2 regions of the Rathayibacter sp. CAU 1779 genome follow, and region 2 is predicted to be linked to the other one. Evidence: riboswitches for the same ligand, from Rfam matches in the RefSeq annotation. Region 2 holds a riboswitch; the other holds the start of a gene.

Region 1 (14,716 bases), 250 kb from region 2:
CGCTCGAGGAGTCCGACGATCGTCTTCACCGCGAGGTCGTCTGCCCGCGTGTTCCAGTACATACCTTTGTCGCCTGCGCGCCCGAACGGGGTACGAACCCCGTCGACGAACAGGACGTCAGCTCTTTCGGCCACTTTGCCTCCCATGATCAGGTCTCCTCACGATCCTAGAAACGTGACCTGAGTGCGAGGAATCGATTGAGCAACCCTACGAAGCGGGATCGGGCGGCGAGACGAGCGATTGGTCCGCTTCGACAAAGGATTCCGCCACGGTCTCGGCCGTCGCGGCGATCTGCCACGGACGCGCTTCCGATGCCTGCAGTGCCGCGGCGATTCCCGCTGCGTCGTGCTGCTCCGGCGGCGCCCAGGCGAGACGTCGAAGGGTGTCGGGAGCGAGCAGGTTCTCCACGGGCAGGTGCAGCGATCCGGCCACCTCGGTGAGTGCGGCGCGCGCGATCCGCAGACGTTGGTTCGCCTCGGGATTGCGATCCGCCCATGCGCGCGGCGGCGGGATGCTCTCACCGGTCGAACGGAGCACCGGGAGGTCGTCCGTGGTGCGGCCGCGGGAGATGGCATCCCACCAGCGGTCGATCTCCGTACGACTGGCGCGTCCCGTGAAGTCTTTCATCGCGGACAGCTCGCGCTTGCCGGATGGCATGGCCTTGGCTGCGGCCGTGATCGAGGCGTCGGGGAGCAACCGTCCAGGCGCGACGTCCTTCGTGCGGGCGAGGTCGTCGCGCGCGTTCCACAACTCGCGGGCGACAGCGAGATTGCGCAGACCGCGGATAGAGTGCACGCCGGACAGGCGTCGCCACGGCTCGCTTCGTGCCGCCTTCGGCGCCCGATTCAACTCGAAGGAGAACTCCTGCGCCGCGATGCTCTCCTTGCCGGCATCGGCGAGCAGCTTCTCTTCCGCCTCCATCAGGTCGACGAGGAGTTCCACGTCGAGCGCTGCGTACGTCAGCCAGGGCTGGGGGAGTGGCCGCGTCGACCAGTCGGCCGCCGAGTGCTCCTTGGCGAGATGGATGCCGAGCAGTTCCTCCACGATCGTCGCGAGTCCGACGCGAGGGAAGCCGAGGAGCCGGGCGCCGAGTTCCGTGTCGAAGATGGTCGCAGGATCGAGACCCACCTCGCGGAGACAGGCGAGGTCTTGACTGGCTGCGTGCAGGATCCAGGGAACACCGCCAACGGCCGCCTGCAGCTCGGAGAAGTCGCCGATCGCCGGCGGATCGAAGAGGTACACGCCGGATTCGCGGCGGAACATCTGGATCAGGTAGGCGCGTTGCGAGTAGCGGAATCCGGATGCGCGCTCGGCATCCACGGCCACCGGCCCCGTGCCGGAACTCAACGCGTCAACGGCCCGGTGGTACTTCTCAGGGGTGTCGACGACTTCGTATTCAGTCACGCGGTGCTCTTCGCTGGGTCAGGAGCCGCACCCCGTCGGGGAGCGGTGGAATGCCCGCGAGCATACACAGAAGATCGCCCCACGCGCTCACGTGGGCTCTCATATCGAACCCGGTGGGCGTCCAGGACGCGCGCAACTCGATCTGAGCGCCATCGCCCTGCCTCGCGAGCTCGCCGAATCCCGTGGAGATCACCTTCGTCGCGGTTCCGGATGCCGCCACGTAGTCCGCTCCCCGCTCGTCGAGTGCGTCGATGAGCCACGACCACGTCACGTCGGCCAGGAACGGATCCAGGCCGATGTCGGTCTCCAACGGAGCCTGCGCGAAGCAGACCACTCGAAAGCGTCCGCCCCATTCGTCGGATCCGGCCGGGTCGTAAAGCAGCACGAAGCGACCGGTGCCGAGGTCCGAATCGCGGCCGTGCCGTACGGGTGCGACATCCGCTGCGAGAGCGACCGCATACGGCGCGAGACCGGTCGGTGCGGGGATCTCGTCGACGGTCAGCTCCTGGCGAACGTCGATCCGTCTGACCGATTCCGCGGCCGCGCTGAACTCCGCAGGAATGCCGGGAGCAGCGGGAGTAGGGGACACGTTGGCAGACTAGAGTTTCGCCTCGGGAGTTCGAGGAAGGCACGCCGCATCGTCCGCGTGCCTTCGCGCTGAGGGGAGACGACGTGGGCAACCGAGTGGGGCGGATCCTGGTTCCGATCGGCATCCTGGCCGCGGTGGGGGCTGCGGCTGTCACCGCGTACGTCACGGCGGCGACCATGGTCGCACGCACCGTGGTGACGCCCGCTCGGCGCAGGAAGCAGGATGTCGACATCCTGTCGGTTGCACCCGATCTGTCCGCGGTCACGCTCTCCGGCACTGCCGACGCCCTCGCCGTGCCCGGTCGCTACGGTCTGTGGTTCTCGGACGACCGCGGATATGCACTGCTCGGCGATGTCATCGCCGAGGCCGAAGACGGAACCGTCACCCGGGCGGTGGAAAGCGTGCGCTGGGGTGCATTGGGCGAGGCCCGTCGCGGGCGGCTGGGCGGATGGTTCTACACCTCCCCGGCAGAACTCGGGCTCCCCGTCGAGAGCGTCGACATCGTCGTCGACGACGGCACAGCGCCCGCCTGGCTGTTCCCTGCTGCAGAGCCGTCGGATCGATGGGCGATCCACGTGCACGGTCGGGGCGCGCAGCGGCAGGAGACCCTTCGCGCCATCCCGCTCTTCCGCGAGAAGGGTTACACCAGCCTCGCCATCAGCTACCGCAACGACCGGGACGCCCCGGACAGCACGGACCACCGCTACGGGCTCGGCGCGACGGAATGGCACGACGTGGACGCGGCCATCGCCTTCGCTCTGGCGAACGGCGCGAAGGACGTCGTTCTCGTCGGATGGTCCATGGGCGGCGCGATCGTGCTCCAGACGGCGGTGCGCTCACCGCGTGCAGACAGCATCCGCGGGATCGTGCTCGATTCGCCTGTCATCGACTGGGTAGAGACCCTCGGATTCCAGGCAGACGAGATGCGGCTGCCACGGCCCGTGACCGAGGGCGCGCTCATCCTGTTGGACTCGGCGTGGGCGGCGGGTCTTGTCGGACAGGACGCGCCGATCGGCCTCGCCGGACTTGACTTCACCCTGCGCGCCCACGAACTCGCGGTGCCGGTCCTGCTGATGCACAGTGACGACGACGGGTACGTGCCCGCCGGCGGATCCCATCGCCTCGCGCACCTGCGTCCGGACATCGTCACGTTCGTGCCCTTCGCGCAGGCGAAGCACACCAAGCTCTGGAACTACGATCCGGTGCGCTGGTCGAACGCGATAACGGACTGGCTCGACGAGCTTTCGGCCGAACTCGAAGCGCGGGACGCCGACGAAACGTCGCCTGCGGCACGGAGCGGTGAGGGCCGCTGACCTGACCGGCACGACGCGAGCATGCTCAGCGACGCTTGAGCGTGACCTGGTGCTTCGTGCGGCCGAGAAGGGCCGTCATCCCGCGGACGCGCAGCGGTGACACCGCCTCGTTGAGACCGAGCTCCTGCGGGTAGTCGTCGGGAACGGCGAGTACCTCGCCTGCGGTCAGACCGGCGAGACCCTGCGCCAGAATCGACGCGAAGCCCCTGGTCGTCGGCGACTCGCGCGGGGCCGTTGCGTAGAGATGAACGATGTCGTCGTCATCCACCTCGACGAAGATGAACACGGGGGACTGGCACTCGACGACCCGCTCGAACAGATCGGGGTGATCCCGGTACCGCTCAGGGAGCTCCGGGAGTTCGTTGGAGAACTCCAGAAGAAGCTGGAGCCGTTCTCGCAACTCGAGCGCGAGGAACTCCTCTTTGATCTCCTGCAGAGTGGCGGGAAGCGTGTCAGTCGTCATCAGGCATCCATTTTCGCACGGTGGGCTCGGGAGTATCCGTCACAGAGGGGCGGCGGAGACGTGCCCCGCCGCCCCTGTGATCTGTGGCGGTCAGACCGCGGGAACCTCGCCCCGCTCGGTGCCCTTGATGATCGGGACGCGCACCGCGCTGCCCCACTCCGTCCAGGAACCGTCGTAGTTGCGGACGTTCGAGAAGCCCAGAAGGTGGGTGAGCACGAACCAGGTGTGGCTGGAACGCTCGCCGATGCGGCAGTAGGCGATCACGTCGTCGCCGTCCTGCAGGCCGGCCTCGCCCTTGTAGATGGCGTCGAGATCCGTGCGCGACTTGAACGTGGCATCCGGTGCCGCTGCTCGCGCCCACGGCACGGAGGCGGCAGACGGGATGTGGCCGGGACGCAGTGCACTCTCGGTCGGGTAACCGGGAATCTCCGTTCGCTCCCCGCTGTACTCCTCGGGCGAACGGACGTCGATGAGCGGCCCGTGTCCGAGATGGGCGAGGACGTCGTCCTTGAAAGCGCGGATGACGCTGTCGTCGCGCTGCACCACCGGGTAGGCGACGGGCGTCGGGGTCGGCTGCTCCGTCGTGATCTCGCGTCCTTCGGCGATCCACTTGTCGCGACCGCCGTCGAGGAGACGCACATCCTCGTGGCCGAACAGCGTGAAGATCCACAGGGCGTACGCGGCCCACCAGTTGTTCTTGTCGCCGTAGATGACGACGGTGCTGTCGCGCGAGATGCCCTTCTCACCCAGGAGCTGGGCGAAGCGCTCGGCCGAGACGAAGTCTCGGAGCACCGGGTCGTTGAGGTCGGTGTGCCAGTCGATCTTGACGGCCGTCGGGATGTGGCCCGTCTCGTAGAGCAGTACGTCTTCGTCTGATTCCACCACCACGAGGCCTTCGTCGCCGAGGTGTTCGGCGAGCCATTCGGTGCTCACCAGCCTCTCCGGATGTGCGTACTCGGCGAACTTTGCGGAATCGTCGAATCCCACGCTCATGGTTTCCTCCTTGTTGGCGCGTGCTGCGGGGGCGAATGGGCCGGAGCCTGCCGGTTAAGCTTGACGCCTGTCCCTCACGCGAACTTACGCACGGCCCGGCTGCTGCGCAGGGGGAACAGTAAGACTTCGACACAAAGGAACAGATGTCCGCGAGCCCGCTTCCGGAAGCCGATCGTCTCACCGCGGTGACGCCGTCGATCACGGGTCGCGAGATCGCGGCCGAGTTGGTTCCGCCGCCTCAGTTCCACACTGCCACGTTCGACTCGTATCGACCCGATCGGGATTTCCCCTCGCAAGCCGCCGCGGTGAGCACGTTGCAGTCGTTCGTCCGAACCTGGGCGCCGCAACAGCCAAGCGGATTCTTCGGGTGGGGTCGCAAGAAGGTGGTCGAGCACAAGCCGGGCGTCTACCTCGACGGTGGGTTCGGCGTCGGCAAGACCCACCTGCTCGCAGCTCTGTGGCACGCGGCGCCCGGTCCCAAGTACTTCGGGACGTTCATCGAGTACACCGCCCTGGTCGGTGCGCTCGGCTTCCAGCCGACCATCGACCTCCTGCGCGGGTCTCGCCTCATCTGCATCGACGAGTTCGAGCTCGATGATCCCGGCGACACCATGATGATGACGCGCCTGCTCGGCGCGCTGGTCGCCAGCGGCACTCGCATCGCGGCCACCTCGAACACGCCACCGCAGGCACTCGGCGAAGGACGCTTCGCTGCGTCGGACTTCCTGCGCGAGATCCAGTCGCTCTCCTCGCACTTCGAGACGATCCGGATCGACGGCCTCGACTACCGTCGCCGCGACGTCTCAGGGGAGGCGGCATCCGTGGACGACGACACGCTCGCGCGCGTGGTCGAGGCGATCCGCGGCCGCGGCGAGCACGTCACCGCCGACCGCTTCCGTGACGTCGTCGACCACCTGGCAACGGTGCATCCCTCGAAGTACATCAAGCTCGTCGCGGGAATCGACGTGATCGCTCTCGTCGATGTCGAGCAGCTCCACGACCAGATGGAGGCGCTGCGCTTCGTCGCGTTCATCGACCGCGTCTACGACGCCGAGATCCCCATCGTCGCGAGCGGAGTGCCGTTGAGCGACGTGTTCGACCCCGAGATGCTGCAGGGCGGATACCGCAAGAAGTACCTGCGGGCCACCTCGCGTCTCATCGCGCTCACGTCGGGCGAGCTCCCGCCGCACGACTGACGACGGCGCTGCGGATGCTTGTGCACGGCATCCGCATTCCTCTCGAATGCCCGCACGCGGCATCCGCGGACCGAATCGGCAGCGACCTCACCGCACCCGGAAACACGATGTTTACACCGGGGTGCGCGCCGTAACGGCCCCGAAACAACTCAACCTCTCACGCGAAATCTGCCGGCAGGAGACTGACGGCACCTCACCAAGAAGACCGGCACCCGAGCCGGATGGTGACGGCGACACCGGCTTTCATCGAGAGGGAGACCCTATGTTGCACCACGCAGCCGCGTACGACGCGGCCACCAGCGTGAACTCGCTGTGGCTGCTCGTCGCAGCGGCGCTTGTTCTGATCATGACGCCCGGTGTGGCGTTCTTCTACGGCGGCATGGTGAAGGCGAAGAGCGTCATCAGCATGATGATGATGAGCTTCGGCGCCATCGCGATCGTCGCCGTTCTCTGGGTGCTGTACGGATACGGCCTGTCGTTCGGCAAGCCGCTCATCCCGCACGTGCTGGGCACGCCCGACTGGGGTCTGTCGAGCCTTCTCGGCAAGGACGGCGCCACCCCCGACCTGAACACGCTGGCGTTCGCCGGCTTCCAGGCGACGTTCGCCATCATCACCGTCGCACTGATCTCCGGCGCCATCGCCGACCGTGCCCGGTTCGGTGCATGGATGGTGTTCGCCGGCATCTGGGTGACCGTCGTCTACTTCCCCGTCGCTTACTGGGTGTTCAACCTGCAGGACGGCTGGATCGCCTCGATCCTGCACGTGAACGACTTCGCAGGCGGCACGGCGGTGCACATCAACGCCGGTGCTGCCGGCCTCGCACTTGCGCTGGTCCTCGGCAAGCGCGTCGGGTTCCAGAAGGGGATGAGCAAGCCGCACAACGTTCCGCTGACGCTGCTCGGCGCCGCGCTCCTGTGGTTCGGCTGGTTCGGCTTCAACGCGGGCTCCGAGGCCGGAGTCGACGGAATCGCCGCCCTTGCCTGGATCAACACGCTCGCAGCACCGGCCGCCGCAACCATCGGCTGGCTCATCGTCGAGCGGATCAAGGACGGCAAGCCCACGTCCATCGGCGCAGCATCCGGTGCGGTGGCCGGTCTGGTCGCCATCACACCGGCCTGTAACATCCTGACGCCGTTCTGGGCGATCATCCTCGGCCTGCTGGTCGGTGCGGTGTGCGCCTTCGCGATCGACCTCAAGTTCAAGCTCGGCTTCGACGACTCGCTCGACGTGGTCGGCATCCACCTCATCGGCGGTCTGATCGGAACGCTCTACATCGGCTTCTTCGGTCTCACCCACGTGGACGGCGACGCGAGCAAGCCGTACTCGAGCCTGCTCTACGGCGGAAGCTTCCAGCAGCTCGGCGCCCAGGCCATCGGCGCATTCAGCGTGATGATCTACTCCTTCGTGCTGGCGTACGCGATCGGCTGGGTCATCCAGAAGACGATGGGATTCCGCATCAAGACCGAGGACGAGATCGCCGGCGTGGACACCTTCGTGCATGGCGAGGAGGGCTACGCGCTCGAGAACGCCTGATCAGTTCGATCGGAGTGAAGGGGCGTCGCGAAAGCGGCGCCCCTTCATCGTCGGTTCGGCGCACCGCGCCAGCCCGAATAACGCACCGCGCAGCCCCGAACGATCTGTCTACCCACCGATCGGCTGATCGTGAACCGACCGGAATACGGATGCCGCGGCCACGCTGCCACGGGACCGTAGAAGTATGAACGCTCCATTGAAGACAGCTCGTGTTTTGGTCGCCTGCTACGCAGGCTTGAGCGCGTGCTCGCTCGTCGTACTCATCGCCCTCACCATCGCGAACTCGCCGGTCGCGACCATCGCGGCGTGGATCCGGCTCTGCATCGTCTTCGCCACGTCGCTCCTGATGCTCGCCTTCGCACGCGGCGCGGTGCGCGGCTCCAGCCGTGCGTTGCTGCGCTGGCGTATCGTCGTCGCCATCATGATCGTGGCGATCGCCGTGGTCGTCTCGATTCCCGGGCTGTTCCCGCTCTGGCTACAGCTGGAACAGATCGTGTGCGGGCTTCTGCTCATCGCCGTGGCCGCGCTCATCTTCAGGAGGCAGACGACCGCATGAGCGCCGCGCCGGCGAGCACCTCGCGCCTCGGACCTGCAGTGGTCGCCTACGGACCATACGTGGTGGTCATCCTCGCCTCGATCTTCACGATTGCGACAGTGGCGCCGACGCCGGCCAAGACCGCCCAGCTGGTGCTCCTCGGGGCGGCGGTCGTCTGGATGCTCCTCGGGTACACGTTGCGTCCCGCTGGACGTAGAAGCATTCGGACGATGGCCGTCTTCGTCGCGGTCCTCCTCGCCATCTTCACGTCACTCGTGTTCTTCGCTCCCTGGTACGGGGTGCTCGCCGTCGCCGGCTACATCTACTCGTTCGCCGTCGTCCCGTGGCCCTGGCGACTCCTGTCGGTGTCGGTCTGCGCGGTGCTGGCCGGGACGGCACAAGCATCCGCTGCTCCGAAGAACACAGTCGCAGGGCTTCTCGTCTATGCCGCCGTGGTCGGGCTCAACGTCGTCGCGCTGTGTCTCTTCGCGTGGATCTACTGGCGAGCGGGAGTGCAGAGCGAGCAGCGCCGACTCGCGCTGGAGGAGAACGAGCGACTTCGCGAGCAGGTGGTGGGGCAGGCACGCGAGGCAGGCATCCAGGCAGAGCGCCAGCGCATGGCGGGGGAGCTGCACGACACCGTCGCCCAGGGACTCGTCGGAATCGTCACGCAGCTGGAGGCAGCGGTCCAGGTGCCGTCGGACCGCAGCGATCACGCACGTCATCTCGAAGCCGCGACCGTGCTCGCCCGCTCCAGTCTGGTCGAGGCGCGCAGGGCGATGCTCGCATTGGACCCGGGTGTCGGCCCTGGTGTCAGCCTCGCGAAGGCGCTGGAGGCCGCGGTCGACGAATGGGCGACCACGCACACCGTGCGCGCCGACTACACGGCAACGGGATCCGAGCGGGCATTGAATCACGATGCGGAGCATGCGCTGCTGCGCGTCGTGCAAGAGGCGCTGTCGAATGTGGCGAAGCACGCCCGCGCGAGTCGCGTCGGCGTAACGCTGACCTACCTGGACGATCGGGTACTCGTTGATGTGCGCGACGACGGGGTCGGATTCGACCCCGGCTCGGGATCCGAGCGCAACCCGCTCGACGGCGGTTATGGCCTGCCTGCGATGCGGAACCGCATCTGCCAGATCGGCGGACGCGTCGAAATCGAGTCGGAGCCTGGCCGCGGGACGGCGTTGTCGGTGGCGCTGCCAGTGGATGTGACAGAGCGGACACCCTCCAGTGAGTCGTCGGAAGTGGGCGAGGGGAGCGTTCATGATGCCTGACCAGGCGATCTCAGTGCTGGTGGTGGACGATCATCCCGTCGTTCGCGACGGTCTGATCGGAATGATCGCCTCCGATCCGGGTCTCGTCGTCGTCGGCGAGGCCGGCAACGGGGACGAGGCCGTCGAGGCGTGCGAAGCCCTCCGACCAGACGTCATGCTGCTCGACCTCAGGATGCCCGGCAGCGGGGGAGTGGACGCCATCCGGGCGCTCCGAGAACGAGGCGACGGCGTCCGCATCTTGGTCCTCACCACGTACGACGGCGATCGGGATGTCTCGCAGGCCCTGGAATCGGGCGCCACCGGATATCTCTTGAAGGATGCGACACGTGGCGAGCTGCTGGCGGGCATCCGTGCGACCGCACGCGGCGAGACGACGCTGGCCCCGTCGGTGACCTCGAAACTGGTGGGGCGATTCCGCGGGTCATCGAACGGCAGACTCAGCGAGCGCGAGCTGGACGTGTTGCGTCTCGTCGCCGACGGCCGCACGAACCGGATGATCGCCGATGCGCTTTTCGTCAGCGAAGCCACGGTGAAGAGCCACCTGCTCAACATCTACGCGAAGCTCGAGGTCGCCGACCGCGCAGCCGCCGTCGCGCAGGGGTATCAGCGCGGGATCTTGCGGTGAAAACCGACGCAACGTTCGACGCCTTCGGCGGAGACTTCGCGGTCGGATGGTCCGCGGCCCGCATGGGCAGGATCGTTGAAGATCCGGGGTCGGCACTCTCGTTCAGGCGCCGGCCGCGTTCCGCGATGCCCGGTCAGGCTCAGTGGGTGGCCCGAGTCACACAGCGGTGGTCGACAACCCGGTCACAGTCCCGCGTGAGCGGGTCAGTGGCCGGCCTACGTGTCGCCGATCGTGCGCGGCGAGGGCTCGAGCCGCTTCGTGGGACTCCGCGTTGGTGAGCGGCCCGACATCGGCTGCGCCGGCGCTGACCCCGCGCGTCGCAGTGCCCTCGACCGTTGACCCGACCTCGGAGGGCAGTCGGCTCTCAGGAAGGCTCGGATCGGGCGGAACTCGGGGTCGGCACGTGGTGGCTCGACGAGGCCACGCGCGTGGCCGCGCCACGTGAAGACGAGAGAGCCCCTGGTGCAACCAGGGGATCTCAATGGTGGGCGATACCAGACTCGAACTGATGACCTCTTCCGTGTGAAGGAAGCGCGCTACCAACTGCGCCAATCGCCCGCAGACACTCGATCTCTCGACCGCCGCGGGTACCGATACTAGCGGACGTTCGGACTCCGCCGCACATCCGTATGGACGTCCGGGCGCGTCGAAGTCGACCGACGCGCCCGGGATGCGACCCGCTGGCGCTCGGTTTGAATATCCGCAGGATCATCGGCTACAGTTTCAAAGCACGCAGAAATGCGAAGCAAAATGCGGATGTGGCGCAGTTGGTAGCGCATCACCTTGCCAAGGTGAGGGTCGCGAGTTCGAGTCTCGTCATCCGCTCGAGTGTGAGTCGGCCGCCGGCCGATGCAAGGATGTGGGAAGCCACACACGAACCCACACGGTGGCGTGGCCGAGAGGCGAGGCAGCGGCCTGCAAAGCCGTATACACGGGTTCGAATCCCGTCGCCACCTCCGCTCTCGATCTCGGTCGATACAACAAGAGCCTTCACAGGCGCGATTGGCGCAGCGGTAGCGCGCTTCCCTGACACGGAAGAGGTCACTGGTTCGATCCCAGTATCGCGCACAAGAGAAAACCCCCGGTCAGCCGGGGGTTTTCGCGTATCCGGGGAGCACGTTTCTGTTCAGCTCGTGGGGCTTATCGGCCTGGGGTTATCCGCCAGAACGTGTTGATCGTTCGGGTGTGTCATCCGCGTCCCAGCCAACTGCTGTCGGCGGGGTGCTCGTGGCGTCCAGGCTCGTGTCACAGCGCGAGAGCGCGGGCGTTCTTCGGGTGTGAGTGGGTGCGGGCGTGCTCGTCGCGCGTGCGAACGTTTGCTCGACATCCCGTTCGTAGCGGGCGGGAAACCGCGATGCCGAGATGACCCGCTCCTCTAGGCTGAAGACGTGACACGGGGTGCGCCGTCACGGCGCTGAGATCACACCCGTTGAACCTGCTCTAGTTCGTACTAGCGAAGGGATGTCGCGCATGCGCGTTGACACATCTGCGTCCGTTTCCACATCGGCACCGTCGACAACCGCGGAGGAGACCGATTGGGTCGCCGCTTCGGCCGAGGCACTTGAGCACGTTCGGGCTCGCGCCCCGCTGGTCCAGTGCGTGACCAATGCGGTCGTGACGGGCTTCACGGCGAATGTGCTCCTGTCGCTCGGGGCATCCCCAGCCATGGTCGACATCCAGGTCGAGGCCGGAGTGTTCGCCAGAGTCGCCGACGGTGTGCTGGTGAATCTCGGCACGCCGCATGCGGAGCAGCGAGCGGCGGCACGCGAGGCAGTCGCGTCCGCCATCGATGCGGGAACCCCCTGGGTGCTCGACCCCGTCGCCATCGGCGTTCTCCCTGTCCGGACGGAACTGGCGCGACACCTCGTCGAGAGGCGGCCTTCGATCATCCGCGGAAACGCGAGCGAGATCGTCGCTCTCGCGGGTGCGGGCTCTGGTGGACGCGGTGTCGATGCTGTGGACACGCCCGAGGACGCCGCCGATGCTGCCACGTCGATAGCCCTGGCGTCGCGCTCTGTCGTCGCGATCAGCGGCGAACTCGACCTGATCACCGACGGCGATCGGGTGGTGCGCGTCGGCAACGGCACTCCGCTGCTGACGCGGGTGACCGGCGGCGGATGCGCGCTCGGCGCCGTCATGGCGGCGTTCGCGGGCGTCTGTTCCGATCCCATGGTGGCCGCCGTCGCCGCGACCACCATCTACACCGTGGCCGCCGAGCAGGCGGCGACAGGATGCGCCGGCCCCGGTTCGTTCGCAGTCGGCCTCCTCGACCGGCTCGCCGCGGTATCCGCTGACGACATCCTCGCGAGCGCGGTGCTGTCGTGATCCGGTCCACGCCGGTGGTCGGCCCCTATCTCGTCACCGATACCGCACTGTCCGGTGAGCGAGGCGTGCTCGAGGTGATTCGCGCAGCGGTGGCGGGCGGCATCCGGACGGTGCAGATTCGGGACAAGACGGCGAGCGGCCGCAGCCTGTGCGAGCTGGTCACGGCGGCGGGCCGGATCACGAAAGGGCGCGCGCTGCTGCTCGTGGACGACCGCGTGGACGTCTACCTCGCCGTCCGGGCATCCGGTGGGGACGTGGCGGGTGTCCATCTGGGGCAGGGCGATCTGCCCGTGTCCGCTGCACGTGCCGTCATCGGCCCGGATGCCGTGCTGGGTCTGACGGCGAACACCTCGGAGCAGCTCAGGAAGATCGGAGAGCTGCCGCCCGGGACCGTCGACTACCTCGGCGTCGGGGTGATCCGTCCCACTGCCACGAAGCCGGATCATCCCGCTCCACTGGGTGTGAGCGGATTCGCACGCATCGCATCCGCCACACGACTGCCCTGCGTCGCGATCGGGGGCATCGTCCTCGATGACGTCGCAGGGCTCCGTGCAGCGGGTGCAGCGGGGGTCGCCGTGGTCTCCGCGATCTGCGCGGCTCCCGATCCGGAATCCGCGGCCCGTGCCTTCACAGACACATGGGACTCAGCGAATCCGACGACGGCCGATACGAGCTCTCGCGCGGTGGTGCGATGATTCCCCGAGTTCTCGTCATCGCGGGTTCCGATTCCAGCGGAGGCGCAGGCATCCAGGCCGATCTCAAGTCGATCGCGGCATGCGGCGGGTATGCGATGACCGCCATCACCGCGATCACGGCGCAGAACACTCGTGGGGTCACGCGCGTGCACCCGGTTCCGGCGGAGATGCTGCGGGCACAGCTCGATGCGATCGCCGACGACATCCGGGTGGATGCGGTCAAGATCGGGATGCTCGGCTCGTCCGAGCTCATCGCCACCGTGAGCGAGTGGCTGGTCGAGCACCGCCCGCCGCTCGTCGTTGTGGATCCGGTCATGGTCGCGACGAGCGGCGATCGCCTGCTGGACCCGAACGCGGAGTCGGCGCTCCGCCGCCTGTGCGCCGTCGCCGACCTCGTGACTCCGAACCTCCCCGAGCTGGCCATGCTCGCCGATGAGCCTCCCGCTGAGAACTGGGATGCCGCACTCGCTCAGGCGGTGCGGTTCTCCACACAGACATCCGCGGCGGTCGTCGTCAAGGGTGGCCACCTGGAAGGCGAGGAATGCCCGGATGCCCTAGTCGATGCAGCGTCGCCGACCCGCGTGATCGAGGTGCCGGGGGAACGCATCACGACGTCGAGCACCCACGGCACCGGATGCTCGCTGTCCAGCGCCCTGGCCGTGCTGATTCCACTGCGCAGTGATCGGGCACGGGCCCTCCGCGAGGCGAAAACGTGGCTGGCGAAGGCCATCCAGGGCGGGCCGGCACTGGGCGTAGGGCAGGGCCACGGACCCGTCGATCACTTCGCTGCCGTCCGGGCGCTGCTCCCCGGAGCGGACAGAGAGGCAGAGGGCGCGCGGGACACCTTGGACCCGACGGTGATCGCGGCGCAATGGTGGGAGGACATCACCGACGTCCGTGACGCCATCGATGAACTGCCCTTCGTTCGCAGACTCGCGGACGGGACTCTGTCCGAGGACGTCTTTCGCCACTACCTCCGACAGGACGCGCTCTACCTGCGCCACTACTCGCGAGCGCTGTCCCGAGCGAGCCGACTCGCACCGACCCGAGACGAGCAAGCGTTCTGGGCCGGTTCCGCGTTCGGGGCCCTGGAAGAGGAGTCGCGACTCCACCAGACCTGGCTCGGTGACGAGTCTGCGGCGATCGTTCCGTCCGAGGCGACACGTGCGTATCTCGACCACCTCGACCGAGCGGGAGCGGACTACAGCGTGCTGGTCGCCGCACTCCTGCCGTGTTTCTGGATCTACCAGGATGTCGGCACACGGCTCGCCGCGCACGCGCATGACGCGCACCCCTTCAACGCGTGGCTGCGGACGTACGCGGACCCCGCGTTCGAGGTCGCAACGCATCACGCGATCGAAGTCGTCACCCGGACCGCGGCAGGATCAGGCGCGGAGCGCAGGGCGCGCATGCAACGGGCGTTCCGCAGCTCCAGTCGGCACGAGTTGGCGTTCTTCGCGCAAGAGCCGGGTCCGCTGGGCTCCCGGGTGTTCTGACGAGGGCTCGGTGTTCACCCTGAGAACGGCTATCCGGTGGTGATCGAACTCTCAGCGTCGGGCGCTTCTGGCCACGGCGCTGCGCGACAGACGCGCCGTAGCGTGAGCACCGAGCCGAGAGGGGATCCGGATGGACGCGCTGCTGACCACGCAGATCATCGGCGGACCCGTTCCGTGGGTGCTCAGCGTTCTCTCGGCAGCCCTCGTGCTGGCGCTCGTCCTGCGGCGACCGCATGCCAGGTGGATGACTCTCGCCGGGGCCGGGATCCTC
Region 2 (14,716 bases):
CGTCGGGGAGATCCGTCCAGGGTGTCTCGTGGATCCGACGACGATGGGACCGCGGATGCAGACGCTCGGCGTGCAGGCGATCGTTGACGTCCGCCGCGGACGGCCGCGGGCCGCCAAGCGACTCGTGCCAGGCATCCACATAGTCGACGTAGGCGCCGTGCCTGCACTCTGCGCACGGCCGGTGCCCTGCCGCGAAGGCGACGGCCTCGTCGTGGAAGAAGAGGAACGTGTAGTGGTGGGGCTGCCACTGCTTCTGCCAGCGTCCACGGAACTCGAGGGCGCACACGATCCACAGCTTGCCGCTGTGGAAGCGCACGATCTCGTGGCCCTCGTGGACCCGCCCTTTGTTGCCCGTCCAGGCACCTCGCAACGGGGTGGCGATGATGTCGCCCATCGGGGTCACACGATTGCGCTCAGCCACTTTCCCCTCCCCTGTCGCCGATGCGTGGAACAGATCCGGATGCCGCTGCCGACGTCATCCGCAGAGCACTAGCAGCGCTCAGACCGCCTTCGCCGCGGCGACGAGCACCTGTGCGAGTGTCGGGACCCCGACCGCACGGAACACCTCGTCGCCCTTCGAGTCCAGCACGACGACGGTCGGTGTCGCTCGGATTCCCGCGGCCCGCGCGCGTTCCTCGAAACGCACGACGTCGAACTCGGTGACCGTGGCATCCGGAACCAGCCGCTCCGCCTCCGCGAGCACGCCGCGTGTCTGCATGCACGGCTCGCAGAACGCCGACGTGAACAGCTGCAACTCCACAGTCGGAGTCTACGGGCGAGCCCGGCGATTCGGGCCTGGCCCGGCATCGGAGGCTGCGCACTCGGCACTGCGACTCGCGGCCGATCGCCGCCTGCATCGGAGCGGCACGGTCAGGGGCCGTCGATAGACTTCAGCCCATGCCAGCTGCGAACGACGCCCTCGTGTGGATCGACTGCGAGATGACCGGACTCGACCTCGAGGTCGACGAACTGGTCGAGATCGCCGTGGTGGTCACCGACTTCGACCTCGTGCCCTTGGATCCGGGCATCGACATCATCATCAAGCCGGACCAGAGCGCCCTCGACAACATGGGCGACTTCGTACGCCAGATGCACACCACGAGCGGGCTGATCGAGGAGATCCCGAACGGCAAGAGCCTCGCCGAGGCGGAGTACGAGGTGATGGAGTACATCCTGCAGTTCGTGCCGAATGAGCAGAAGGCTCCGCTGGCCGGCAACACGATCGGCACCGACCGCATGTTCCTCGCCAAGTACATGCCGCGGCTCGATGCGCACCTGCACTACCGCAATGTCGACGTGTCGTCGATCAAGGAGCTCTCCCGCCGGTGGTTCCCGCGCGTGTACTTCAACGCGCCGGAGAAGAACGGCGGACACCGGGCGCTCGCGGACATCCGCGAGTCCATTCGAGAGCTCGACTACTACCGCCGCGCAGTGTTCACCGCGGAGCCAGGGCCGACTTCGGAGACCTGCCAGAAGATCGCTGCGGAGGTCGTCGAGCGGTGGGAACCGCGCATGTCCATTGAAGCCTCCGGCATGTAATAGAATCGTCTGGTTGCCCGGCGACGGGCGGCATGGTGGGTATAGCTCAGCTGGTAGAGCGCCTGGTTGTGGTCCAGGAGGTCGCGGGTTCAAGCCCCGTTACTCACCCCAAGGAGAGCCGAGCACGGTCTCGTTTGCTCCAGTGCAGAGGTCGACGCGGGAATGGTGCGCACGACGCTGATCGCCGTGGAAATCGGTCAGATCAGCATTTTCGTCAGGTGCACGATCGCGCCACCGTTGACGGCCTCTTCGCGTTCGCGCACGTAGCCGATCCGTTCGTACAGCGCGATGTTGCTCGTCATCTTCGCGTTCGTGTAGAGACGGATGCTGCCGCATCCGGCCTCGCGCGCCAGCTCTTCCGCGTGTGCGAGCAGTCGCCGCCCGAGTCCCTCGCCGTGCCGTCGCGGCGCCACGGCGACGTTGACCACCAGGAGCCCCTCGGCGTCGATGCTCGTCTCGATCAGGCCGAGGAGCTCGCCGCCTTCGCGGAGAACGTCGATCCGATGCTCGACCACCGCACGCGAGTAGTCGACGGTCATGGGCAGCGGTCGATATCCCAGTTCCGGCACCCACTTCGCATACGCCTCGCCTACCAAGCGCGTGATCGCCTCGGCATCGCCTAGGCCCGCCCGGTGCAGGGTGACACAGCTTCCGCTATCCGTCGGTCGATCGGTCATCGTCCCACCGTTCCACGGCCGAGCGGTCGTGTCGAGCCTTCGTCGCTTCCGTCGGATTTCGGTAAGCGTGAGTGGATGGCAGTGGCTCACACGCATCGGTTGCGAGCGCTTTCGCAAGAACTCGACAGATCACAGACATTTCATAAGAACCCCTTGTGTCGACGGTTCGCACGGACGTACTGTCGCCTCGCTCACGGCGGGTGCGCAGCGTTGCGCCGTCCAGGTCGCCGGGTGCACGCACACCTGACGAGAGGAAGTCGACGATGACCGAAACCCCGCACCAACGCGCCTCGGCGCGCTCTGTCAGCCGGGTCGATCCGCCACGCACTGCCAGACGGATCCGTCTCGCAGCGACGCTTGCCGCAACCGTGACCCTGACGGCGGGTCTGGTCACGGGAGTGGGGGCGCCCGCCTTCGCGGCGCACGGTGCCCCATCCCCTGCGCCGACTCGCGCCGCGCTCGACCCCAGCCTGGTCTCGGGGCGGGGAGCGGACCTGGGCTTCGTCGAGCAGGAAGCCGAGAAGGCTGTGACGAACGGCACGGTGATCGGGCCGTCGACCGACGCATACACGCTGCCGGCGGAAGCATCCGGACGCTCCGCGGTCTCGTTGAAACCCGGCCAGTACGTGCAGTTCACGCTGCCGGCGGCGACCAACGCCATCACCGTGCGGTACAGCATCCCGGATGCGCCGAGCGGAGGCGGCATCACCGCTCCGCTCACGGTGAGCTCGACAGGTCTCAGCAAGACGATGACGCTCACCTCGCAGTATTCGTGGCTGTACAACGCGTATCCGTTCTCGAACGATCCGACGCTGACCACGTCGATCGAACCGGACTGGTGGACCGTGGAGTGCAACTGCGCACCCGGCACGACCACCACGTTCCCTGCCCCCTTCCGGCCCAACCACTTCTACGACGAACAGCGGATGCTGCTGGACCGCACCCTGCCCGCCGGCACCACCCTGCGGCTCACCGCGCCTGCCTCGTCGAACGCCTCCACGACCGTGATCGACCTGCTCGACACCCAGAAGGTCGCGCTCCCCAAGGTGGACCTCGTCGCGGCGAACGTGCTTGCGTTCGGCGCGGATCCGTTCGGCAAGCGCGACTCGGCCGACGCGTTCGACAAAGCGATCGCGTTCGCGAAGAAGACCCACCTGAAGGTCTACGTGCCGCCGGGGACCTACCAGGTGAACCGGCACATCCTCGTCGACAACGTCACGATCGAGGGCGCGGGCAGCTGGTACACGATCATCAAGGGTCACCAGGTGACGTTGTCGACACCGGCCGCCGACGGGTCTGTGCACACCGGCGTCGGCTTCTACGGCAAGGACGCCACGGCCGGAGGCAGCCACAACGTGCACCTGTCCGGATTCGCGATCGAGGGCGACGTTCGCGAGCGGATCGACACCGACCAGGTGAACGGCATCGGCGGAGCGTTCAACGACTCCACGTTCGACGGCCTCTACATCCAGCACACCAAGGTGGGCATCTGGCTCGACGGTCCGATGAACGACGTGTCCATCACCAACTCGCAGATCGTCGACCAGATCGCGGACGGCGTCAACTTCCACGGCGGCGTCACGAACTCGGTGGTGCGCAACAACGTCATCCGCAACACCGGTGATGACGCCCTCGCGATGTGGTCGGACAAGGTGGAGGACGCTCACGACACGTTCGACCACAACACAGTGCAGACGCCCGTGCTCGCCAACGGCATCGCACTCTACGGCGGCACCGACAACACGGTGTCGAACAACCTGGTGGCGGACCCGATCCGTGAGGGCAGCGGCATCCAGGTCGGCTCGCGATTCGGTGCAGAGGCGTTCACCGGACACCTCTGGATCACGAACAACACCACCGTGCGGGCCGGCACGTTCGAACTGAACTGGCAGATCGGCCTCGGCGCCATCTGGTTCTACGCCCTGGAGAGGAACATCGACGCCGACATCGAGGTGACCGGGGATGCGTTCCTCGACAACACGTACAACGCGATCATGCTGGTGACCGATTTCCCGGTGAAGGATCAGTACTCGATCACGAACGTGCACTTCTCGAACATCACGGTGGACGGCACGGGAACCTCGGTGCTGAGCGCCAGGTCGGCGGGGTCTGCGTCGTTCCAGAACGTTCAGGCGCGGAACGTGGGCGCCGTCGGCATCAACAACTGCGGGGCGTTCGACTTCACGCCAGCAGGCAGCGAGTTCGCGGTGCAGGATCTTGGCGGCAACACGTCGAGCGGAGTCAACACCACCGGCGACTGGATGGCGTCGTGGGAACTCCCGAACACGATCACCTGCGACGACCGTCCGGCGGTGGTGCCGCCGCCGGCGCCTTCGGCGTGGTGAAGCCCTAGCGGAAAGTCAGAGGTGGGCCGGTCGCGTGCTCGCGATCGGCCCACCGGAACGGTCAGGGCGCGCAGGCGACTTGAACACCCCGTGGATCAGGCTGCTGTGGTCCGCAGACGCGCGGCGTCGGCGTCCCAGGCGAGCATCAGGCCGGCGAGAGCGACGAGGTCATGAAGAGTCTCGAGTTGCCCGTGGTCCAACTGCCTGGGCTCCGCGCCCGAGACGCAGAGCGCGCCGATCACCCTGCCGCCGCGTGATCTGACAGGAAGTCCGATGCAGAACGGCGGGACAGCGTCGTCCTCTGCCGACACCCACGCTCCCGAACGCGGATCTGCGGACCCATCCTCGACCAGTACCGGCTCGCCGCCGGAGGAGACCGCACGACAGAGCCAGTCAAGGTCGCCGGATGCCTCTCCCGTGCGCGACACGACCCGAACCGCCTCTCCTTGGACGAGTCCCAGCACCGACGATTCGGCGTGGCACGTACGCGCGGCGATCGCTGTGATCCTGTCGAACGATCCGGTCAGGGAGAGCTCGGGGACCGTGCCGGCAGGAACCGCACGGTGACGGCTGCTCTCGGTGAGCATCAGCTGGCGAAGGGCGGCGACAAGCTCGCGGCCGGTCGGACGTTCCCGGGGGTCTCGCGCGGTCATCGCCGCCAGGAGCATCCGCCACTGCTCGGGCAGCTCCTTGGGGATGGCCGGATCGGTCGACAACCGTGCGATCGCCGACTGCACGGGGCCGCCGGGGAACGCGAGCGCGCGCGTGTGGCACTCCAAGAGCACGAGACCCAGCGAATACACGTCGCTCGCGCCGCTGAGGTCGTCCCCCCGCGCCTGCTCCGGGCTCAGATAGGCCGCCGTGCCGGTGGTGACGCCGTCGACCGTCGCCCGCGCCATGCCCGGGGTGAGTGCGATGCCGAAGTCGGTCAGCTGCGCCCTGGCGCGTCCGCCGTTCTCGCCGTCGGCGACGATGAGCACGTTGCCCGGCTTGAGGTCCCGGTGGATGACGCCGTGCCCGTGCACGTATTCGAGCGCTTCGGCGAGGTCGTATCCGACCTCGGCGATGTGCCTCGGCGAGATGGTGCCGTGGTCGATCCACGTGCGAAGATCGCTGCCCTCGACACGTTCCAGCACGAGGTAACGGTGCTGGGCGCCCTGTGGATCCGGCGCGATCCCGGCATCGATCAGCGTCACGACGCCGTGGTGGCTCAACCCGGCGAGCACATCGATCTCGCCCTGTTGACGAGCGGAGTCCTCGCCCGAGATCTCGTGCTTGAAGACCTTGACGGCCACCTCGCGGCCGAGGTGCTCGTCCACCGCGGCATAGACGACTGACGTGCCGCCCTCACCGAGTGTCCCGGTGATCGTGTAGCGCGACGGGGGTCGTCCTCCGACGGCGACGGCGGGAACCCCGGTGAGTCCGTCACCGGTCGGCGGCGTGGTGATGATGGGCTGCGACGTGACGGGCGCACCCGTGACGGGGCCACCGGTGCTGGGCGGCGCGACGCTCGGCGGACCGCTGTACGGCGGCGACGCCACGGCCTGTGCGAAGCCGCCTCCGATCGGAGTGGCGTTGGATGGATCAGACATCGGTCCTCGTGTCGGGCTGGTCCGGAACGGCTCCGGAGTCGGTCCGGCAGGCCCCCCACCGGTCGAACGAGTGTACCCGGCCGGCCTTTCCAGCACGAGGCCATTGATCGAATAACGCGTACCGCTTCCGCGACGCGGTCGCAATCGGTGCACCGGGGATCCGTCCCGCCGCCGCATGAGCAACCGCTCGTGGCACGCTGGTCACGTGATGAGCATGGATGCCGACGTCTTCGAGCGACTCGTCGTCGACGAGCTGGATGCGCTGCCCGACGACATGGTCGACGGGCTCGAGAACGTGGCGTTCCTGGTGGAAGATCGCCCGTCGGACGGGTCGCTCGACCTCCTCGGCGAGTACGACGGCGTCGCGCTGACGGAACGTGACAGATACGGATTCGGCGAGATGCCCGACCGCATCGTCCTCTACCGGGAGTCCCTCTTGGCCATCTGCTCCGACGAGGAAGAGCTGCGCGACGAGGTGCACATCACGCTCGTGCACGAGATTGCGCACTATTACGGCATCGACGACGAGGAGCTCCACGAGCTCGGCTGGGCGTGACCTGGAACACGCCCGGGTTGCGCTGATTCAGCGCGAGGGATCATCCTCGGGGTCGCTCTCGTACGGGTCGCTGTCCGGTGCGTCGAAGGAGTACCGAACATGCAAGGTGCCCTGCACCTCGCGGCTGTCGACCGCCTTGTACTGGAACTGCGACTCCACCCCGTCGATCGCGGCGTACGCGCTCACCGCCTTGTCGTACTCGCCCCGTACGAGGTAGCGACGCTCGGCCGTGCCTGCCAGCGGTCCGTCGACGTACTCGACGATGTACTCGGTTGCAGAATCGCTCATGCGCTAACGCTACCGCGCAGCGGGTTCCACTCCCCCGGAACGACGCGGAACCACGAGCCGGAGCCCATCCGTCGTCTCGACCCCGACGTCCGCCAGCCCGTCGGACCGGTCACGCCCGACGAGGCGCTCCCACTGCCTCTGCCAGGCGTCCCAGTGCGCGTCGAATCCGCCGGCATCCCGCGCCAGCGCCCGGCCCTTGCGCACCTGGTCGTCGGCGCTCAGCCACACGCGCAGGTCGGCGAGCCGAGCGGATGCGCGGGTCAGGCATCCGCAGCCCTCGACGATGAGCGGATGCCCCGCCTTCACCTCGTGCCACTCCGCCGGTGCAGACCCGGCCCAGTCCCACCGCTGCCAGCGGCCGTAACCTCGCGTGCGCAGCGGCGCAAGCAGGCCGGACACGAGGCTGACGGATGCGGCCTCGAGCCCGTCCCATCCGGGATAGAGGTCATCCATGCGCACCAGTTCCACTGTGTCGTCGGGCCGGGCCGCCAGCACGGCGTCGGCGAACGTGGACTTTCCGGACCCGCTCGGTCCGTCGATCAGGACGACGGGCGCGGCGGTGGCGGCGGTCGCCATCCGGACGACCAGATCCGCGCTGGCGCGGTAGCTCTGGAACAGGGATCCCGGGTCTCGACGAGGTGCAGCGACGCCCGTCCCGTCACGAGACGACAAAGTGCCAGCTCCCCGTGCTCATCGCGGCCACGGCCGCGATCACCGCGATCGCGATGCCGATGACCAGCATCGCCGCCTCCGCGCGTCCGAAGTGCGACTCACGTGCCCATGTGCGCTGACGGTCTCCGCCGAATCCCTTCGCTTCCATCGCCGTGGCGAGCTTGCTTCCCCGACGCAGCGACAGCACGAGCAACGCGAACGACTGCGAGCCGAGGCGGCGCAGGGCACCGATCGGTCCTCCGCCATCGCCGATGCCGCGTGCCCGCCGTGCCCTGGCCAGCGCGCGCCAGTCGTCGATGAACAGGCCGACCAGACGCACCGCGGCCAGAGCGCCGAGCACGAACCGGGCAGGCAGGTGCACCAGCTGAGCGAGACCGTCGGCCAGCTCCGTTGGATCGCTGGTCGCGAAGAGGATGACGCCGGGGATGCCGATCGCAAGCACGCGCAGCGCGATCGCCCCCGCGAGGGACAACGATCCTTCCGTGACGGTGACCGGACCCAGACCCCAGAGCACGGCCCCCGAATCGGCGCCGTACAGCGCTGTGGCGACGGCCGCCGCGACGGCGGCGATCCACACGGGTGCGGTGCGCATCCAGAACTGCCGGGCGCCGACTCCTGCGAACGGCAGGAGGATGCCTTCCAGCACGAGCGCGACACCGGCAGAGACCCAGTCGATCGTGAGCACCAGGGTGAGGGAGATGACGAGGGCGGCCGCCAGCTTCGCCACGGGGTTCACGCGAGCGATCCGGCTTGACCGCAGCTCAGCGGTGAGGACGAGGCTCATCGCACCTCACCCGCGGCGTCGCGGATGGCGGACGTGCGAGCACCCGCTCCACTCGGCGTCAGCGTGAGGACGTCGTCCGCCAGCACCCGCACGAAGGCGTCGTCGTGCGTGACGGCGAGCACGGCGCTGCCCGCAGTGAGCAGCTCATCGAGCAGGGCTGCGAGTTCACGCCAGGTGCGGGCATCCTGCCCGAAGGTGGGCTCGTCGAGCACGAGCAGGTCGGGGCGCGTGGCGATCGCCGTCGCCACGGACAGCCGTCGCTTCTCGCCGCCGGAGAGCGTGAACGGGTTCGCTTCGGCGAGCCGCGCGAGCCGCAGTCGTGCGAGCAGGTCGTCGATGCGTCGCGTGATCTCGACACGCTCGACGCCCGCGGCCTGCGGTCCCACTGCGAGCTCGTCGCGCACTGTCGCGCGGACGAACTGGTGCTCCGGGTCCTGGAAGACGGTGCCGATTCGCGTGACCAGCTGTCGGGACCGCCACTTCGCTGGCTCCGGTCGCAGGCCGCGGCTCAGCGCCGGCAAAGCCTCTAGCACTCCCGCCACCGGTGGAATCAGGCCGGCGGCGGTGAGCGCCAGCGTCGACTTGCCTGCGCCGTTCGGCCCGACGACGGCGAGGGCTCGGCCCTCTGCGATCTCGAAGTCGATTCCGGATGCCGCCACCTGCGCCGCCCGCGTTCCGAACGGTGTGCGGCCGACCGCGAGGTCCCGACCGGCGAGGAGCCGTTCGCCCGAGACGGCGCGTGCCCGCGTGCGCTCAGGCCTGATGCCCGGCACCCACACGCCCGATGCGTCGAGCGTGGATGCCTCGCGACGCAGTACGTCGTCCGGCCGACCGTCCGCGAGGATGCCGCCGGCGGCATCCAGCACCACCACGCGGTGCACGAGGTCGGCCCACACCGAAACGCGATGCTCCACCACGACCAGGGTCGCGCCGGACTCCTCGGCAAGGTGCGCGACGGCATCCCGCACCTCGGCAACGCCCTGGGGATCGAGGTTGGCGGTCGGCTCATCGAGCAGCAGCAGCCCGGGGCGCATGGCGATCGCGCCGGCCAACGCGAGCCGTTGCTTCTGTCCGCCGGACAGCGTGGACGTCGACGCGTCCAGCGGAAGGTCGAGTCCCACCGCGTCCAGCGCCTCGCGCACCCGGGGCCAGATGCGCTCTCGCGGCACGGCCGCGTTCTCGCAGCCGAACGCGACATCGTCGCCGACCCGGGCCATCACGACCTGGGAGTCCGGATCCTGCAGAACGAGCCCGACGCGGTCCCGCGCGGCGGAGGGCGTCAGCCCGTCGACGGTCAGCTCGCCGACGGGCTCGCCTTCGTCGTCCCCGCCCAGGACGCCGGCGAGGGCGTGCAGGAGGGTCGACTTGCCCGCGCCGCTCGCACCGAGCAGCAGCACCCGTTCGCCCTCTGCTATCTCGAGGTCCAGGTCGCGGACCGCCCAGCGGGACCGGCCGGCGTGGCGCCAGCCCCATCCCCTGGCGCGCACGCGCGAGCCGCGTAGGGTCTCGTGCTGATCGGACATTCAGACGGCGCTTTCAGCCCGCCTGCTCTGCGTGGAGCCGTCAACGGCGTCGTCCGCCTCGCCCGCGGGATCCGCATCGTCGACGATCCGCGCGCGGCGACCTGCGGCGAATCTGTTCAGCGCTCCCGTCGCGGCCAGGCCGCGCACCACGACCCAGCCGAGGACGCCGGCGATGACGGCGCCGGAAAGAACGGCCGTGCCGAAGTACAGCCACTTCTGGGCGGCATCCAGCGCGGCCAGCGATGTGAATGTCGTGTCGAGGACACCGGTCGACGCTCCGGCCAGAGCGCCGGCGAAGACGGCACCGCCGATGTTCCAGACGCGATAGAGCAGGATCGCGAACGCGATCTCCGCACCCAAGCCCTCCACTGCGGCCCAGATGAAGTTCGTGAATCCCCACTCGTTGCCGATGAGCATCTCGACGACGCCCGCAACGATCTCCGTGAACAGCGCGGCACCGGGTTTGCGCACGATGAGACCGCCGATGACGCCCGCGAACAGCCAGCCGCCGGCAAGCAGACCGGCGGCGCCCGGCCCGAGGAATGTCAGTGCTGCTGACAAGGGAGTCCAGGCGAGTCCCCACGCCCAGAAGATGACGCCGGAGGCGACGCCGACGACGGCCGCGACGATGATGTCGACGACGCGCCAGCGGTAGATGCGCCGGGGGGATGCGGCGGGGATGGTGGCGTGCACGATTCGTGCCCTTTCGTTTGTGTGAAACGTGGGCACGGGTGGAAGCCCCGCACGTGCGAGGCGCCCCAGAGATGGCCTCCCTGCGCTGGCATGATCCAGATCAGGTTCGACGGTCGAAGGTTGGAGAACCTTCCTCTCAGCCCGGCTCACCGGACTCCCGTGTTCAACGCACGAGTATAGCCACCGGTATCCGGAGCGTCTTCACTACGGCCACGTCACTCCACCTCGTCACGATCCCTCTCGTCACGTGCGACGTGTCCAACGGGTGTCGACCGCCGTCACACGGTCGCGGATGCCGCCGGCACGGTGAGCGGGCCGCATCCGCGTAGTCTTGACCGCGGACGGGAGACGAGGAGGCGCCGATGTTCATCATGTGGGTGTTGCTCGTCGTCGCCCTCGCGTTCGTCGTCATGCTCCGCCTCATGGTGATGCGCATGCGCCGGTTCGAACGGATCGTCGCGGAACGACGTGCCGAGTTGGCACGCACCGCCGCGGCGCGGGCCGCCCGCGAGGCGGCGGCGCGACGTGCTCGCGAGCTCGAAGCCGCGGAGGGCGCAGGCGACTCGCCGAGCGTCTCCTGAACTTCCGGACGGTTCGGCAACGGCGACGACATCTCGGCAGCGATGCCCGCGGGATCAGCGGCGCGTACGTCGCACGACGGCGATCAGCGACGGGTGGGGCGCTTCGCGACCTTCAGCGAGGCGGGCGACGCACCGCGAACTCAGCGACGCTTCCGGCGCAGCGATCTGAAGACGAGCGCGATGCCCCTCGTCACGACCCATGCGCACGGGATGGCGACAGCCAGCAGGGCGATCGGGTTCGGCTCGAACCGCACCCCGGTCTTGTCCTTGATGTAGGCGCCGATCGGCACGCTTGCTCCGCCACCGCCCCCACCGGATCCGACGGCGGGTTCCTGTTCACCCTCGCCGCCGCCGAAGCCGAACCACGCCAGCGCCACCGGGATGACCGTGACGTCGTCCAGTGTCACCGGATCACCGTAGGCGGCTTTCACACCCGCGGTGGACGTGACGGAGTCGGCGAGCTTGAGCACGAAGTCAGCCATACGGCAACGCTACTCGCGACCTCGTCGGTCGAGAAGGATGCCGCGGAATCCGTTCGCGATCAATCGGGATCCGCGCTCGCATCGGACTCGTGGCCGATGCGGCCGGCCTCGCCTTCCTGAATGACCCGGGCATTCGCGGTGTCGCCCACCTTTCGCGGCCGCGTTCCGACCAGGGCCGCCGACGTGACCATTCCCGCGCCGAACCTCGCCGTCACGCGATCGACCGCGTTCTCCGCATCGCGCCACTCCTCGTCCGGATCCCAGAGCAGAGGGGCCCCGGATCCTGCCGGCAGCAGCTGCTCGCCGCGCACACCGAGGAGCCGGATGGCGTCACCCGGCTGCAGCACCGCATCAAGGAGGTCGACGGCCTCCTCGTAGATGCGCCGGCCGACATCACTCGGTTCACCGAGTGTTCTGGACCGGGAGATCGTGCGGAAGTCCGCGTAGCGCAGCTTCAGCGCGACCGTGCGCGCGGCGAGTCCGTGCGCGCGCAGCCTGGCCGCCACCTGAGCGGACAACCGCAGCAGCTCTCGGCGCAGCACCGCGGCATCCGTCACGTCGAGCTCGAAGGTCTGCTCGTGTCCGATGCTCTTCTCACGCGACACCGGTTCGACGCCGCGGGGATCGATTCCGTTGGCGAGCTGGTGCAGCTTCACGCCGGACGCGTCGCCCACCCAGCCGCGGAGCACGTCGAGCGGGGTGGCGGCGACGTCGCCCACCGTGCGCAGACCGTAGCGGTGCAGCGTCTCCTGGGTGGCGGGGCCGACGCCCCACAGCGCGCCGATCGGCAGGGGGTGCAGAAAGACGAGAGTGTCGGCGATGGGGACCACGAGCATCCCGTCGGGCTTCGCCTTGGTCGAGGCGAGCTTCGCCATGAACTTCGTGCCCGCGACGCCGACCGAACACGTGAGCCCGGTCTCCTCGAGCACTCGACGTCGGATACCGGCGGCGATCGTCGCGGGCGAGCCGAGGAGCCGCACCGCACCGGCCACATCGAGAAAGGCCTCGTCGATGCTCACCTGCTCCACGAGCGGCGTGACGTCCCCGAAGATGTCCACGACCTGCCTGGAATAGTGCGCGTACTTGTCGAAATGCGGTTCCAGGATGACCGCATCCGGGCACAGCCGCAGCGCCTGGCTCACCGGCATGGCACTGCGCACGCCCTTGCGTCGCGCCTCGTAGGTTGCGCTCGACACGACAGACCGGCCGGATGCGTGCCCGACGATCGCGGGCCGCCCACGCAGCTCTGGGCGGTCGAGCAGCTCGACGGAGGCATAGAACGCATCCATGTCCACGTGCAGCTTCGTGGCGCCCGTGTCGTCGACCGGACCGACGGTGACCTGCCTGTCTCGTCCGTCGCCGCGTCCCACGGTTCCAGTCTCGCACCGGCCGCCGACAGCCGGCCCGGTATCCGCCTGACCCGACGTGCGCCGGTGCTTCGGCGGCAGCGGCGACGCGGCGAGGATCCGCCAGATAACGTTGAACCCATGCAATTCAGATATCTGGGCAACAGCGGTCTCAAGATCTCGGAGATCATCTACGGCAACTGGCTCACCCACGGCTCGCAGGTCGAGAACGAGGTTGCGACCGCGTCCGTGCGCGCCGCTCTCGAGGCAGGCATCACCACGTTCGACACGGCAGACGCGTACGCCAACACGGCCGCCGAAAAGGTGCTCGGCGACGCGCTCAAGGACCAGCGCCGTGCGTCGCTCGAGATCTTCACGAAGGTCTACTGGCCGACCGGTCCGCGCGGCCACAACGACACCGGACTCAGCCGCAAGCACATCATGGAGTCGATCGACGGATCGCTCTCCCGTCTCGGCACCGACTACGTCGACCTGTACCAGGCGCACCGCTACGACCACGAGACGCCGCTCGAGGAGACGATGCAGGCGTTCGCGGATGTCGTGCGCGCCGGCAAGGCGCTCTACATCGGCGTGAGCGAGTGGAACGCGGAGCAGCTCCGCGCCGGCCACGCGCTCTCGAAGGAGCTCGGGTTCCAGCTCATCTCCAACCAGCCGCAGTACTCGATGCTGTGGCGCGTGATCGAGTCCGAGGTCGTCCCGGCATCTGAGGAGCTCGGCATCTCGCAGATCGTCTGGTCGCCTGTCGCGCAGGGCGTGCTCACCGGCAAGTACAAGCCCGGTGCTGAGCTGCCGGCCGGGAGCCGTGCCACGGACGAGAAGGGTGGCGCAGGCGCGATCAAGGACTTCCTGACCGACGATGTTCTCACCGCCGTGCAGAAGCTCCAGCCGATCGCCGACGAGGCGGGGCTCACTCTCGCGCAGCTCGCTGTCGCGTGGGTGCTGCAGAACCCGAACGTGGCGGGCGCCATCGTCGGGGCATCACGTCCCGAGCAGGTCGCATCCAACGCCGAGGCCGCTGGCGTGAAGCTCGACGCCGGAGCCCTCGCCCGGATCGACGAGGTGATCAGCCCGGTCGCGAAGACCGATCCGGCATTGACGAAGTCGCCTGCGACGCGCGTCGCGTAGCGCGCAGGTCGGCTCTCCCGCCGGTTGAGCTTGGGGCCACGGCCGCCGGTTCCGGCGCGTCGCACAAGCGACGTGACGGCCGTGCGCGCTGGGGAGCCAAGCTCAACCGGCGGTTCGGCGGCCTACACAAGGGCCGCGACGAGCGGCTCGAACCAGTCGCGGAACGCCCTGTGGTCGTCGCGCAGGCTCCAGCTGATCACGACGGTGTCCGGACCGACGACCCAGGCGCCCGGCTCCGCGAGCGGCAATGCTTCGATGTCGAGTCGAAAGGATCCGGCCTGTCTGCGCAGCTCGTGTTCGCGCTCCCGCACCACTTCGACGATGTCGGCCGAGTACTCGTCGTGGTGGCGCAGATCGTCGGCGAGGTATTCCGCGCGGCGCGCGTTCGACCAGGCCACGGCATCCGCGAACCGCTCGATCACGAGATCCTGCAGCTCCAGTTCACGGTCGAAGGCCGCGAAGTGCGGCGGAACGAACGACGTGCTCCATGAC

What was found. A riboswitch is a leader RNA that binds a small molecule or an ion and turns the genes downstream of it on or off. The one in region 2 is predicted to bind thiamine pyrophosphate.
Positions count from the first base shown of each region.
Region 1: another riboswitch for thiamine pyrophosphate. It lies ahead of thiM (hydroxyethylthiazole kinase); the one in region 2 lies ahead of ACX9R5_RS13530 (ECF transporter S component).

Region 1 covers NZ_JBTOLK010000002.1:295,449-310,164, reverse strand. Annotated here, with positions in the region: gene ACX9R5_RS12405 (thiolase family protein) at 1-134, opposite strand, end outside; gene ACX9R5_RS12400 (HRDC domain-containing protein) at 208-1,404, opposite strand; gene ACX9R5_RS12395 (DUF3000 domain-containing protein) at 1,397-1,993, opposite strand; gene ACX9R5_RS12390 (alpha/beta hydrolase family protein) at 2,077-3,306, shown strand; gene ACX9R5_RS12385 (SufE family protein) at 3,332-3,769, opposite strand; gene ACX9R5_RS12380 (sulfurtransferase) at 3,860-4,762, opposite strand; gene zapE (cell division protein ZapE) at 4,906-5,958, shown strand; gene ACX9R5_RS12370 (ammonium transporter) at 6,221-7,492, shown strand; gene ACX9R5_RS12365 (hypothetical protein) at 7,677-8,048, shown strand; gene ACX9R5_RS12360 (sensor histidine kinase) at 8,045-9,304, shown strand; gene ACX9R5_RS12355 (response regulator) at 9,294-9,929, shown strand; tRNA gene ACX9R5_RS12350 (tRNA-Val) at 10,412-10,487, opposite strand; tRNA gene ACX9R5_RS12345 (tRNA-Gly) at 10,682-10,754, shown strand; tRNA gene ACX9R5_RS12340 (tRNA-Cys) at 10,815-10,885, shown strand; tRNA gene ACX9R5_RS12335 (tRNA-Val) at 10,926-10,997, shown strand; TPP riboswitch at 11,314-11,408, shown strand; gene thiM (hydroxyethylthiazole kinase) at 11,400-12,254, shown strand; gene thiE (thiamine phosphate synthase) at 12,251-12,949, shown strand; gene ACX9R5_RS12320 (bifunctional hydroxymethylpyrimidine kinase/phosphomethylpyrimidine kinase) at 12,946-14,445, shown strand; gene ACX9R5_RS12315 (alpha/beta hydrolase) at 14,576-14,716, shown strand, end outside.
Region 2 covers NZ_JBTOLK010000002.1:541,191-555,906, forward strand. Annotated here, with positions in the region: gene ACX9R5_RS13470 (hypothetical protein) at 1-421, opposite strand, end outside; gene ACX9R5_RS13475 (thioredoxin domain-containing protein) at 500-760, opposite strand; gene orn (oligoribonuclease) at 898-1,539, shown strand; tRNA gene ACX9R5_RS13485 (tRNA-His) at 1,575-1,650, shown strand; gene ACX9R5_RS13490 (GNAT family N-acetyltransferase) at 1,737-2,216, opposite strand; gene ACX9R5_RS13495 (glycosyl hydrolase family 28-related protein) at 2,480-4,561, shown strand; gene ACX9R5_RS13500 (GAF domain-containing serine/threonine-protein kinase) at 4,657-6,153, opposite strand; gene ACX9R5_RS13505 (metallopeptidase family protein) at 6,362-6,709, shown strand; gene ACX9R5_RS13510 (hypothetical protein) at 6,737-6,997, opposite strand; gene ACX9R5_RS13515 (nucleoside/nucleotide kinase family protein) at 7,007-7,573, opposite strand; gene ACX9R5_RS13520 (energy-coupling factor transporter transmembrane component T family protein) at 7,656-8,453, opposite strand; gene ACX9R5_RS13525 (ABC transporter ATP-binding protein) at 8,450-9,976, opposite strand; gene ACX9R5_RS13530 (ECF transporter S component) at 9,977-10,669, opposite strand; TPP riboswitch at 10,730-10,840, opposite strand; gene ACX9R5_RS13535 (hypothetical protein) at 11,032-11,250, shown strand; gene ACX9R5_RS13540 (hypothetical protein) at 11,391-11,732, opposite strand; gene dinB (DNA polymerase IV) at 11,792-13,102, opposite strand; gene ACX9R5_RS13550 (aldo/keto reductase family protein) at 13,220-14,224, shown strand; gene ACX9R5_RS13555 (hypothetical protein) at 14,347-14,716, opposite strand, start outside.